Regions from separate parts of the Bacillus sp. GW823-FHT06A10 genome, predicted to be linked through region 2. Evidence: riboswitches for the same ligand, from Rfam matches in the RefSeq annotation. Region 2 holds a riboswitch; each other region holds the start of a gene.
What was found. Region 2 has a riboswitch for S-adenosylmethionine ahead of AC1Q8M_RS12660 (hypothetical protein). Riboswitches for the same ligand answer to the same signal wherever they lie in the genome.
Positions count from the first base shown of each region.

Region 1: another riboswitch for S-adenosylmethionine. It lies ahead of AC1Q8M_RS23350 (bifunctional O-acetylhomoserine aminocarboxypropyltransferase/cysteine synthase); the one in region 2 lies ahead of AC1Q8M_RS12660 (hypothetical protein).
Region 3: another riboswitch for S-adenosylmethionine. It lies ahead of AC1Q8M_RS03485 (Na+/H+ antiporter NhaC family protein); the one in region 2 lies ahead of AC1Q8M_RS12660 (hypothetical protein).
Region 4: another riboswitch for S-adenosylmethionine. It lies ahead of AC1Q8M_RS03415 (YezD family protein); the one in region 2 lies ahead of AC1Q8M_RS12660 (hypothetical protein).

Region 1 covers NZ_JBXAHT010000003.1:509,019-512,172, forward strand. The annotation lists gene metA (homoserine O-acetyltransferase MetA) at 1-511, opposite strand, end outside; gene AC1Q8M_RS23350 (bifunctional O-acetylhomoserine aminocarboxypropyltransferase/cysteine synthase) at 495-1,793, opposite strand; SAM riboswitch class I at 1,886-1,990, opposite strand; gene AC1Q8M_RS23355 (chloride channel protein) at 2,311-3,154, shown strand, end outside.
Region 2 covers NZ_JBXAHT010000001.1:2,485,406-2,488,559, reverse strand. The annotation lists gene AC1Q8M_RS12675 (ECF transporter S component) at 1-431, shown strand, start outside; gene AC1Q8M_RS12670 (YwiC-like family protein) at 615-1,337, shown strand; gene AC1Q8M_RS12665 (hypothetical protein) at 1,370-1,561, opposite strand; SAM riboswitch class I at 1,683-1,781, shown strand; gene AC1Q8M_RS12660 (hypothetical protein) at 1,822-2,139, shown strand; gene AC1Q8M_RS12655 (SWIM zinc finger family protein) at 2,400-2,783, shown strand; gene AC1Q8M_RS12650 (NAD(P)H-dependent oxidoreductase) at 2,812-3,154, shown strand, end outside.
Region 3 covers NZ_JBXAHT010000001.1:661,533-664,686, forward strand. The annotation lists gene gltP (glutamate/aspartate:proton symporter GltP) at 1-455, shown strand, start outside; gene AC1Q8M_RS03480 (ribonuclease FAU-1 family protein) at 524-1,042, shown strand; SAM riboswitch class I at 1,163-1,268, shown strand; gene AC1Q8M_RS03485 (Na+/H+ antiporter NhaC family protein) at 1,363-2,679, shown strand; gene AC1Q8M_RS03490 (lmo0954 family membrane protein) at 2,862-3,154, shown strand, end outside.
Region 4 covers NZ_JBXAHT010000001.1:648,641-651,794, forward strand. The annotation lists gene lysA (diaminopimelate decarboxylase) at 1-1,015, shown strand, start outside; SAM riboswitch class I at 1,131-1,239, shown strand; gene AC1Q8M_RS03415 (YezD family protein) at 1,312-1,455, shown strand; gene AC1Q8M_RS03420 (phosphoadenylyl-sulfate reductase) at 1,543-2,247, shown strand; gene sat (sulfate adenylyltransferase) at 2,286-3,154, shown strand, end outside.

The DNA.
Region 1 (3,154 bases), on a different contig from region 2:
CATGTTCAAATACACCGAACATTTTTTCCTTAAGGGGATACTTTGGAACACCATAATGATAGTACAAACCAGCCTGTGCCCCCCAGCAAATATGGAGCGTAGATGTTACATTCGTTTTTGAATACTCCATAATACGTTTAAGCTCTTCCCAATAATCTACTTCTTCAAAAGAAAGAGTTTCAACTGGTGCTCCTGTAATAATGAGCCCATCAAATTTTTCATTTTCAATATCACGAAACGTTTTATAAAAGCTCGTTAAATGGTTCTGCGCTACATTACGAGACAGATGTGATTCCATATGAAGTAAATGAACATCTAATTGCAACGGTGTGTTTCCAATTAAGCGAAGTAATTGTGCCTCTGTATCTTGCTTCGTTGGCATTAAATTTAATATAGCAATTTTCAAAGCGCGTATATCTTGTGTTTCTGCTCGCTCCTTCGTCATTACAAAAATATTTTCTTTTTGCAACACTTTGCGAGCCGGTAAATCTTTATCAATTATGATCGGCATGTGTTTTGCCTCCAACTAGAGCTGCTTCCAAATCTGCAATAATATCAGAAACATCTTCTATACCAACCGATAAACGAATTAAATCAGATGTAACACCAGCTAAACGCTGATCTTCAGCATTTAATTGTCTATGCGTCGTACTAGCGGGATGTATAACGCAAGTTCGTGCATCAGCTACGTGCGTTACAAGAGTTGCTAGTTTTACATTTGCGATAAATTCTTTTGCTGCTTCTAATCCCCCTTTAATACCAAATGTTAAAACCCCACTAGCACCTTTTTTCAAATACTTTTGTGCTAACGAGTAATTTTTATTACTATCTAATCCCGGATAATTCACCCATTCAATACGTTCATGATTAGCAAGCCACTTAGCAACTGCCAGAGCATTTTCGCTATGACGCTCCATTCGTAAATGCAAAGTCTCTAAGCCAATATTGCTAATATATGCATTGAATGGGCTCATACAATTTCCATAATCTCTTAATAGTTGAACACGTGCTTTCACAATATATGCTGCTGCACCAAAGTTTTGAACGTAACTTACACCGTGATAACTTGGATCTGGTTCAACAAGCTCAGGATATTTTCCATTTGTCCAATCAAAGTTTCCACCGTCAATTACAATACCGCCTAAAGAGCTCGCATGCCCATCGATATATTTAGTCGTAGAATGAACAATAATATTTGCCCCATATTCAAACGCTTGGCATAAATAAGGAGTTGCTAATGTATTATCAACGATAAAAGGTACCTCTAATTCTTTAGCGGCAGCTGAAAATTCTTTGAAATTTAAAACATTCATCGCTGGATTTCCTAATGATTCTGCATAGATAAGTTTCGTCTTATCGTTAGCAAGTGCCGTAATTTCATCTGCCGTTAAATTTGGATTAAAGAACGTAACATCAATGCCAAGCTTACGTAAACTCACCCCAAATAAATTAAACGTTCCCCCGTAAACAGTTGAAGAGCAAAGTAAATGATCCCCACTACTACAAATATTTAAAACTGCGAGCATAATAGCTGCTTGCCCAGAAGCCGTTGCAACAGCTCCTACACCGCCTTCTAAATCTGATAACTTCTGCTCAAATGCGGCTAGAGTAGGGTTTCCAATACGCGTATAAATATATCCTTCTGCCTCTAAGTTAAATAGAGCTGCTAAATCATCCGAAGTATCGTATTTATACGTTGTGCTTTGATAAAGTGGTAAAACACGTGGTTCACCATTCTTTGGCGTATAGCCACCTTGCACACAAATCGTTCCTTTTCCCCATGATTCTCCCATCTCTCATTCTCCTTTCTTTTATACAAAATAAAAAACTGCCCCTTTCCTGAAAACAAGAAAGGAGCAGTTTGAAAACACGCTCTAAAGGCTCTTTCTTATCTCTCAGGATTACTACCTGCAGGATTTGGCACAATTCCGTTATACGGCTGTTGCCAAGGTTTCATCGGGCCTGTCCCTCCACCTTTTCTTGATAAGACTATGCAATTACCGTTGATTTTATAGCAATAATTTCCTAATGTCAAACAGTTTTTCTGAATGTTCTAAAATAAATGTTAACAGTTTCATATAAAGCAACAAAAGAAATATATTCTAGTCTATTTCAAAAAAGACCTTTAAAAAACTCAAATCAGTCTATAAAATTAAATAAGTAATTTAACCTATAAATTCAAATTCTCTAAAATTCAGCCTATATGTTGAATAGGCGGTCCTCTCAAAAAGATACTATATATATTCAATCCATCTTCCACTAGTATATTTCACTTTTTCCCTACTGAGATTTACATAACGGAGGTATAACATGACAAATAAAAAAGATATGCAGTACATACTTGCTCTATATGGCATTCTTCTAGGATCTATAGTAGGAGCTACAGTCTGGTTATTTTTAGTCACAATAAATATTGGAATCCACTTTATTTGGAGATACTTGCCTGAAGTTCTCTCTTATCCCTCTTATTACACCCTTTGCGTAACAATAATTGGCGGGGTCCTCGTTGGTCTATCACAAAAATATTTCGGTATATATCCACGCCTTATGCCTGAAGTGATGACTGAATATAAAAAAACTGGTCGAATCGAATATCGCTTTGTCCATCAGGCTACTTTAACAGCGATTATTGTTTTAATTTTCGGAGCTAGTCTTGGTCCAGAAGCCGCACTAGTTGGAATTATAGGCGGACTGTGCACATGGGTAGGGGATCGCTTTAAATTTGCCTTAAAGGGTATGAATGAGCTAACCGAGATTGGAATTGGCGCTACTTTAAGTGTCATTTTTAACGCACCATTATTCGGTTATTTAGCACCGAATGAAAATGAGGGGGAACAAATTGCTGCTTTTTCTAAAGGAAAAAAGGCAATTGTATACTTAACTACTACTTTCGCAGGTTTTTCTGTTTATTTACTACTGAGTAAACTCGATAATCGTGGATCCTTTATTGTTGATTTCGGGGAAGGTGCACTTTCTTTCAATGAATGGATCGCATTTCTTCCACTTGCTAGTATCGGTGCTATAGTTGGTTTCTTTTATTTCAAGTTAGAATTCACATTAGAGAAGTTAATTCACCCTTTTAGGGAATACAAGCTGACACTCGGAATTATCGGTGGCATTTTATTAGGAATTGCAGGAACTTTTCTTCCGTACA
Region 2 (3,154 bases):
TCGTTTCTGCAATTGTGTTTGGAAGTGAAGCGGGTTTTATGATCGGTGCAACAGCAGCGATTGTGTCTAACATCTTTTTAGGGCAAGGTCCGTGGACGCCGTGGCAAATGTTTTCATGGGGTATGATTGGTTTTATAGCTGGATTATTGCGTAATACATTTTTAATGAAAAAGCTATGGGGGAGACTTCTTTACGGAGTAATTGTTGGTTTTTTATTTGGTTGGATTATGAATTTCTGGGGCCTTCTCGGTTTTATACGAGAAGCAACGTGGGAAACTGTCATTTCGTATTACATCGCAAGTTTTTACTTTGATTTAAGTCATGCGATTTCGAATGTTATTTTCTTACTACTATTTAGTACGTCTTGGATTACGATTCTCACAAGATTTAAAAAGAAATACGGTATATTAGATAAGCATAACATAGCATAGAAAAGCATACTCATATAAGGTAGGGTCGCGACTTACATATTCGTTTGCCTCTTTCATGCTTCTTACATATTGTAAGGAGCATTTTTTATTGTCAAAAAATAGTCCAATATATATCCGTTACTATATAAAATTATTTGTATAATAATAGGTGAGAACTATTTTCAAAAGGGAGGTGTATAGTTAATGAAGTTAGTTATTCCGAAGCAACATGGTGCATGGGCGATGCTTGCTATACCATTTCTATTAAGTGTCATACTTGGAAAACCTACTATATATCACATTCCATTGTTTATAGCTTGGTTCTTTATCTATTTAGCTACGTATCCATTCCTTATGTACATAAAACAAAAACGAAAAAAAGAGTATTTACATGCTTCAATTGTATATTTTATTATTGCGTTCGTATTTGGGATGATTTCTCTATTATATGAATGGCGCATTCTTTTATTCGTAATAGTCATGATTCCACTATTTATAGTAAATATGCATTATGCTCGTCAAAAAAATGAAAGGGCACTATTAAATGATATTTGTGCGATCATTGTGTTTTGTGTTGGTGGGTTAATTAGTTATTATTTTTCAATGAAACAAATCGATCATACAGCATTATTCATTGCACTTATTTCATTCTTATACTTTTTAGGAAGTACGTTTTATGTGAAAACGATGATACGTGAGAAAAATAATCCGAAGTATCGTTTTATATCTTGGGGTTATCATATTCTATTAACAATCATTGTATTTGCAATTAATCCGTGGTGCTCCCTTATTTTTATACCAAGTGTCATTCGAGCCATTATATTGTATGGCAAAAAAATTTCTATTATAAAAGTAGGGGTTTTAGAAATTGTGAATTCTGTATATTTTTTAATCATAACGGCAATAATTATGAAGTATGCCATTTGAAAAAACTTCCCACCTTATGATGGGAAGTTTTTTCAATCTTGTTCTAAAATGTGAACGGTGTAATCGCAGCGTTGAATAGCTTGTTCGATCGCATAAAGGGATTGCTCAATACGAGCGCGATTAAAATCTTTTTCAACAGTCTGTAGTGCTTCTTCTAAACAATGTTTTGCTTCTTGTAATGATTGAAAAGAATCTTGTACATATCCGCGAGCATTTTGATGCATTTCATAATCCTCCTTGCATATTCATATATGTATAGTATGAACAGTAAAGAAGAAAATATTATTTGTTATATTTGTTTGACAATTAAAATGAAATTACGTATAGTAAGAATTAAGTGAATATTTCTTATCCAGAGAGGTGGAGGGACTGGCCCGATGAAACCCAGCAACCGCGATGCAGGTGCTAATTCCAGCAGAACATATTTGTTCTGGGAGATAAGACGAAGATATATACGTAACTTCTTCTTATCGGAGAGGTTTTTTTGTTGCAAAAAAACCGATTACGAAAATTTATATTAAGAAGAAAGGGGTTGCGCATTGCTGTGACACTCGAAAAATACGTAAAACTGCGTAGTACAGTTTATGAATATATGATAGAGCAAGATAAGCCAATATCATTGTTAGATATTCAAGAACATATCGTTTCGCATCATGAAGGAAAATTCACGAAAAAGATGTTACATCAATTTTATTTATCAAGACTATTAGATGAACTGAAACTGGATGGGAAAATTACATTAGCTGATGAATATCTCTATACTGAAAAAGGGGTATTTTATAAGGCGAGAAAAGGGAGCTAAGCTCTCTTTTTTTTAAAATAACGGAGTATGTAGAGTAAAAGACTGCTTAAGCAGCCTGATACAGGGAATGGTGTTGAGTGTGTAGTGTCAAAAATTGAATGTGCCTGAAAGAGGCAATTCGTATCGGCTGCAAATGAAAAGAGACACCTTCGCCGAATAGGTGTCAGTCGTTTTGTCACGTAGACTTGCTACTTAACAGTAATTAGAATAACATGCAGGATTTTTGAAGTCAAAAGGGAATTAAAGGAAGGGGTACAATTATGTACGCTTACTTATTAAAAGATATAACGAAATGGATCCCAAAGTACATTGTAGATAAGGGATATGAATATTATGAAGATGGACATGTAGAAGATGTTGAAATACAAGATAAAAAAGTGTTTGCTTTCGTTACTGGAAATGCAGGGAATTATGAAGTAGTTATCGATCTCGAAGATTTTTCAAAAAGTAGTTGCGAATGTCCGTATGAAAATTATTGTAAACATATGGCGGCAGTTGTTTATGATATTCAAGGTGCTGGTGAGAGTGCAGTTAAAGAGAAACTGAAAGATTTAGAAAAAGAAGAGTTACTTACTGTATTAAATCGACTGTTGCAAAGTTCGAAAAACGTACAAATTGTAGAGAAGTTATTAAAGAAGGGATAACTTTAACGATAGAGGGAGTTGTTTTGTAGTGAACGTACTGATTATATACGCTCATCCTAATCCTTCAAGTTTTAACGGGGCAATTTTAGAGCATGTGCAAAAAGGGCTACAGGAAACAAATCATTCGGTTACGTTGCTTGATTTATACAAGGAACAATTTGATCCGGTACTTGTATTCAATGAAGAGAAGAAAAGACGTGATTTAATAAATGAAGAAGAGACAGCGCGGTATAGAAAATTAGTGGAAGAAGCAGATACACTTCTCTTTATATATCCGATATGGTGGTGGGGGATGCCAGCTATTTTAAAAGGTTTTATTGACCGTATTTTCGTAGCTGGATTTGCTTATAAATATGAAGGGGCTCTGCCGA
Region 3 (3,154 bases), 1.8 Mb from region 2:
TACCAAAAATCATGGAGAAAATGGAGAAATTCGGTTGTCCGAAAGCAATTACATCTTTCGTTATTCCGACAGGTTATTCATTTAACTTAGATGGATCAACTTTATATCAAGCAATTGCAGCTATTTTCTTGGCGCAAATGTACGGTATTGATTTATCTATTACACAACAAATTACATTATTACTTGTATTAATGGTTACATCAAAAGGTATCGCAGGTGTACCGGGCGTATCATTCGTTGTATTATTAGCGACACTTGGTACAGTAGGTATTCCACCTGAAGGTTTAGCGTTCATTGCTGGTATTGACCGTATTTTAGATATGGCTCGTACAGCAGTTAACGTTGTAGGAAACTCTTTAGCAGCTGTAGTTATGTCTAAGTGGGAAGGTCAATATGACGCTGAAAAAGGACAAGCTTATTTAAAAGAGATTTCTGAAAAGGGTCAAGCTGCTTGATTATAATATGAACAAGCTCTCACATAATATGTGGGAGCTTTTCTGTATATAGAAGAGGAGTATACATAATGAAACGTAAATATGGTGACGGTTCTTCGTGGAAAAGACTAATAGAAAAGAGTTATAGGCTTAAGCAAGTGGAAGAGGGAATGCTCGGAATACTGGATATAAAAAAGGTGAGAGAGCCTAGTTGTAAAGAATATGATGGTAAAGAAATTTGTATTGCAAGTGATGGGTATATGTGGGTTCAATATTTCATTAATGGAAAGAACTTTGCGATTACAGCTATGTTAGATGATAGGCACAATTTAGTGCAATATTATATTGATGTGACGAAAGAATATGAAATAGACGATCGTGGTTTACCGTATTTTGATGATTTATATTTAGATGTAGTATTATTACCTAGCGGTAAGGTGTATGTATTAGATGAAGAGGAGCTAGAGGATGCTTATAAAAGTGGCGATGTCACGAAGGAAGAGTATGAGTTAGCTTGGTACACTACGAAATGGATATTAGAAGCAATAAAAAATAGTGAATTTTATTGGATTTCAATATTGGAAGAAGAAATCGAAAAGTTAAAATGATTATTGTATTCAAATTTTTGTATAATTACCAAAAAAATCTATACAAAAAATAATTGACTTTTGTTTTGTAAGCGAGTAAAGTTAGGGAAGAAATTATTATTAAAAAATAAATATGAAACCTTCTTATAAAGAGAGGCGGAGGGACTGGCCCTACGATGCCTCGGCAGCGGACTCGATTTCAGAGTGCTGTGCCAAATCCAGCAAGCATGTGCTTGAAAGATGAGAAGAGCGTTTCTTATAGATGTATAAGACCTCTTCTCATCGGAAGAGGTCTTTTGTTATTCATTAGAAAAAGGTTGAAACTAGGGAGAGATGGTACTTTGAAAGAAACGAGAGGAAATGGTTTAGCTTTATTACCACTTGGGATATTTTTGGCGCTATTCATTGGTTCTGGAATTATTACAGGTGATTTCTATAAATTGCCGATACTTGTAGCAATTTCAATTGCTGTAGGAATCGCTTTAGTGATGAATCGTAAAGAAAGTTTTAATGTGAAAGTCGAGCGGTTCGCTAAAGGTGCAGGAAATCCGGATATTATGATTATGGTATTAATTTTTGTGCTTGCAGGTGCATTTTCTGAAACGGCTAAAGGAATGGGCGGAGTAGACTCAACTGTTAATTTAGCGTTAACTATTTTACCGCCAGGATTTATCGTAGCTGGAATCTTTGTTATTGGTGCATTTATTTCATTAGCAATGGGAACTTCAATGGGAACAATTGCAGCATTAGCGCCGATTGCTGTAGGTATTAGTGGTCAAACTGATATCTCAATTGCGCTTGCAATGGCTACTGTTGTTGGGGGAGCGATGTTTGGTGATAATTTATCATTTATTTCAGATACAACAATCGCAGCTGTTCGTTCACAAGGAACAGAAATGAAAGATAAGTTTAAAACGAATTTTTTAATTGTGTTACCAGCGGCTATTATTACAATTGTACTATTAGTAATAGTTACTTCAGGAAGTGACACGCAAATTAAAGCACATAGCTTTGATTGGATAAAGATTTTACCGTACGCAGGAGTACTTATTACAGCGCTACTTGGCTGGAATGTACTTATTGTATTAACTGGTGGAACTGTATTATCTGGTTTTATCGGTCTTATAGATGGAAGTTACACGTTAGAAAGTTTCTTTAAAAGTGTAACGACTGGAATGGGCGGTATGATGGAGTTAGTATTACTTGCTATATTAATTGGCGGTATGGTTGAATTAATCCAATATAATGGTGGTATTCAATATTTAATGAATGTATTAACACGTAATATTCGTTCGAAAAAAGGTGCGGAATTTGGTATTGCTGGTTTAGTAAGTATGACGAATATGTGTACAGCGAATAATACGATTTCGATTATCTTTACAGGCCCGCTTGCAAAAAATATTGCAGATCAATATGAAATAGACCCTCGTAAATCAGCGAGTGTATTAGATCTTTTCTCATGTTGTGTACAAGGATTAATTCCGTACGGTGCCCAAATGTTAACGGCAGCAGGATTTGCAGCGTTATCTCCGGTTGAATTGTTGCCATATGCATTTTATCCAATCTTAGTTGGAGTATGTGGGATTGTTTCTATTTTAATTGGATTTCCAAGATTTTCGAAAGTAGCTGAGAAAAAAGAGTATCATAAAACAGCTTAATTTAATATGAATGTTAGTAATTAAAAAAACGTGCAGAGAATAAACTCTGCACGTTTTTTTGCGTAAAGGGCTGAATATGACTCGGTCTTAAGTCTGAGTTAAAAACGGTTCTTAAGCTCGTTATGGAAAGATGAAAAAATAGTTAAGATAAGAGTATCAAATCGAAGGGAGGCAAGCACAAGATGAAACAATTTCTAGCGTTTATCGCAGCCGGTATTTTGGCTTTAATTGCTCTTGGTAGTCTTGCTGGTATTGTAGGATTCGCAATCGGAGCAGGAGTTGTATATTGGAGCTATAAATCATTTGTGCGAGCTAAGTCATTTTTTGGAAAGTTAGCTTGGGGTATTGTTGGTTTAATCGGTTTATCCATTGCGCTTTCTCATTCACCAGCATTAATCGGTATCGCTGCTTTAGTGGTTTTATACTACGGATACCGTGAGTGGAAAAAAGAAAAAGATGTAGTTGTTGAATCTGC
Region 4 (3,154 bases), 1.8 Mb from region 2:
AGCATCACGTATTCATTTTCATGGAAATAATAAAACAGAAGAAGAGATAGTGATGGCTCTTCAGGCGAATATCGGTTGTTTTGTCGTAGATAATTTCTTTGAATTAGAAGTTTTACACGATTTAGCGATGCAACATGGAAAGTTTGTGAACATATTAATTCGTGTAACGCCTGGAGTAGAGGCGCACACACATGAATATATTACAACAGGCCAAGATGATTCGAAATTTGGATTTGGCGTTTCAAACGGTCAAGCGATGCAGGCAATTGGATTTGCTTTACAAAAATCCAATTATAATGTGCTAGGGATTCATTCACATATCGGATCGCAAATATTTGAAACAGCTGGCTTTGTTCGAGCGATTGAAGTTCTTCGCCAATTTTTAGAAGAAGTGAGAGAGCAAACAAACTATGTAGTAAAAGTGTTAAATGTAGGTGGGGGATTTGGAATACGCTACACAGAGTCGGATACACCGTTAACTCTTGAGACATATGTGCGAGCTGTAACAAGTGCAGTGAGAGAACAATTTACTGTATGTGAATATCCATTGCCAGAAATATGGATTGAACCAGGCCGTAGCATTGTAGGTGATGCTGGGACAACAATTTATACAGTTGGGTCTGTGAAAGATATTCCTGGTATTCGGAAATATGTATCAGTCGATGGTGGAATGACAGATAATTTAAGACCTGCTTTATATAGTGCGCGTTATGAAGCAATGTTAGCGAATCGAGGGAATGATGAGAATGAGGAACTCGTTTCGATTGCGGGGAAATGTTGTGAGAGCGGAGATATGTTGATTTGGGATATTCATTTACCGAAAGTCGCTTCTGCTGATTTACTAGCAGTTTCCTGTACAGGAGCCTACGGGTACTCGATGGCGAATAATTACAATCGGATTCGAAGACCAGCCGTTGTCTTTGCAAAAGGCGGAACATCGCAAGTAGTTGTGGAACGCGAAACATATGAAAATATTATTGGGAACGATCGCATACGTATTAAAGAGCTTGTTTAAATAGAAAAAGGAGTTGTTCGGATGGGCAATTCCTTTTTTGTAAAATAAAATAATTAAAATATATCGGAAAACTAGGATTGAAAAAAATCAGAATTGTGATAAAATACAAATACAAAGCTTATCAAGAGAAGTGGAGGGAACTGGCCCGAAGAAGCTCGGCAACCTGCTTATAGAAAGCAAGGTGCTAAATCCAGCAAAATGGAATCCATTTTGAAAGATAAGGTAAAATATATTACCGAACAGTCTTTTCGAAATGGGAAAGATTTTTTTTATGAATAAAAAGGGGGGCTGTTCGCGTGGGTGTACGGGAACATTTTGATGAAGTATCCGAGAAGATTGAAGCGATGCTTGCTGATATGAAATATGGCTCAATTACAATTGTTGTGCAAGATGGAAAAGTAATTCAGTTAGAGAAAAGTGAAAAAGTACGTTTAAAGTGAAAAGCGCTGACTAGAAAAACTAGAGGCGGTTTTAACCTATTTTCATTAGGTTAAAACCGTCTTTTTGCTTTTACAGGGGGAAAAAACATGTTGACGTATGAAACGTGGGAAGAAAATGTTGTTTCGTTTTCGGAAGAAGATGAAACAAAAGGCGCGTTATCAGTATTAAATTGGGCTTATGAAGAGTATAAAGATGAAATCGTCTACGCATGTAGCTTTGGGGTGGAAGGTATGGTATTGCTGCACCTTATAAACCAAGTAAATCCATCTGCTAAAGTTGTATTTTTGGATACAAATGTTCATTTTCAAGAAACATATGAATTAATTCAAAGAGTGAGGGAACGATTTCCTTCATTGAATATTATAGAAAAGCAGCCAGAACTTACACTTGATGAACAGGCGAAGTTGCATGGTGAAAAACTGTGGGAGAGCAATCCGAATCTTTGTTGTAAGATTAGAAAAATTTTACCTTTAGAAAAATCATTAGTCGTGGAAAAAGCATGGATATCGGGCTTAAGAAGGGAACAATCAGAAACACGTAAGCATACAAAGTTTATAAATCAAGATCATCGTTTTCAATCTATTAAAGTTTGTCCACTCATTCATTGGACGTGGAAAGAAGTTTGGCGATATGTATACAAACATAGCTTACCGTATAACCCGTTGCATGATGTTGGCTATCCAAGTATTGGGTGTGAGAAATGTACTTTACCTGTAGGGGATGGTGGCGATTCAAGAGATGGTAGATGGGCTGGGAAAGTGAAAACCGAATGTGGTCTTCATTATCAATAAGATGAATCTTGAAATAAAGCTAAGAGGGGATATAGAAAATGAGCACAGTAAACGAATTAGTAAACCGTATAGATGAGACATATGATGTATCACAAATTGAAAAAGAAATTAAATTAGACAACATTGCTTTAAGTGATTTAGAACTATTGGCGACAGGTGGATATAGCCCGCTTACTGGTTTTTTGGGGAAGGAAGATTATGATTCAGTCGTAGAGACGCTTCGTTTAGCAAATGGTAGTGTGTGGAGTATACCAATTACATTACCGGTAACAGAAGAAGTCGCAGAAAGCCTGAAGACCGGAGAGGAAGTAAAGCTTGTCAACAATGGAAATATATATGGTGCTATTCAAATAGAAGATATTTTCGTACCAGATAAAGAAAAAGAAGCGTTACTTGTATATAAAACAACGGATGAGGTTCATCCAGGAGTGAAAAAGTTATATGAACGACCAAACGTTTACGTTGGAGGAACTATTATTCTAACAAAACGCTTTGAAAATAATCAATTTCCTTCTTATCATTTAGACCCAATTGAAACGAGAGAAGAATTTAAAAAACGTGGGTGGAAAACAGTAGTCGGATTTCAAACGAGAAACCCGGTACATCGTGCCCATGAGTATATTCAAAAATCTGCTCTTGAAATTGTAGATGGTCTCTTTTTAAATCCACTCGTTGGAGAAACGAAATCGGACGATATTCCTGCTGATGTAAGAATGGAAAGCTATGAAGTACTCCTTCAAAACTATTATCCGAAAAATCGTGTCTTTTTAAGTGTATTTCCTGCTGCAATGCGTTACGCAGGACCAAGAGAAGCGATATTTCATGCGTTAGTAAGAAAGAATTTTGGATGTACCCACTTTATTGTAGGACGTGATCATGCCGGAGTAGGAGATTATTACGGAACATA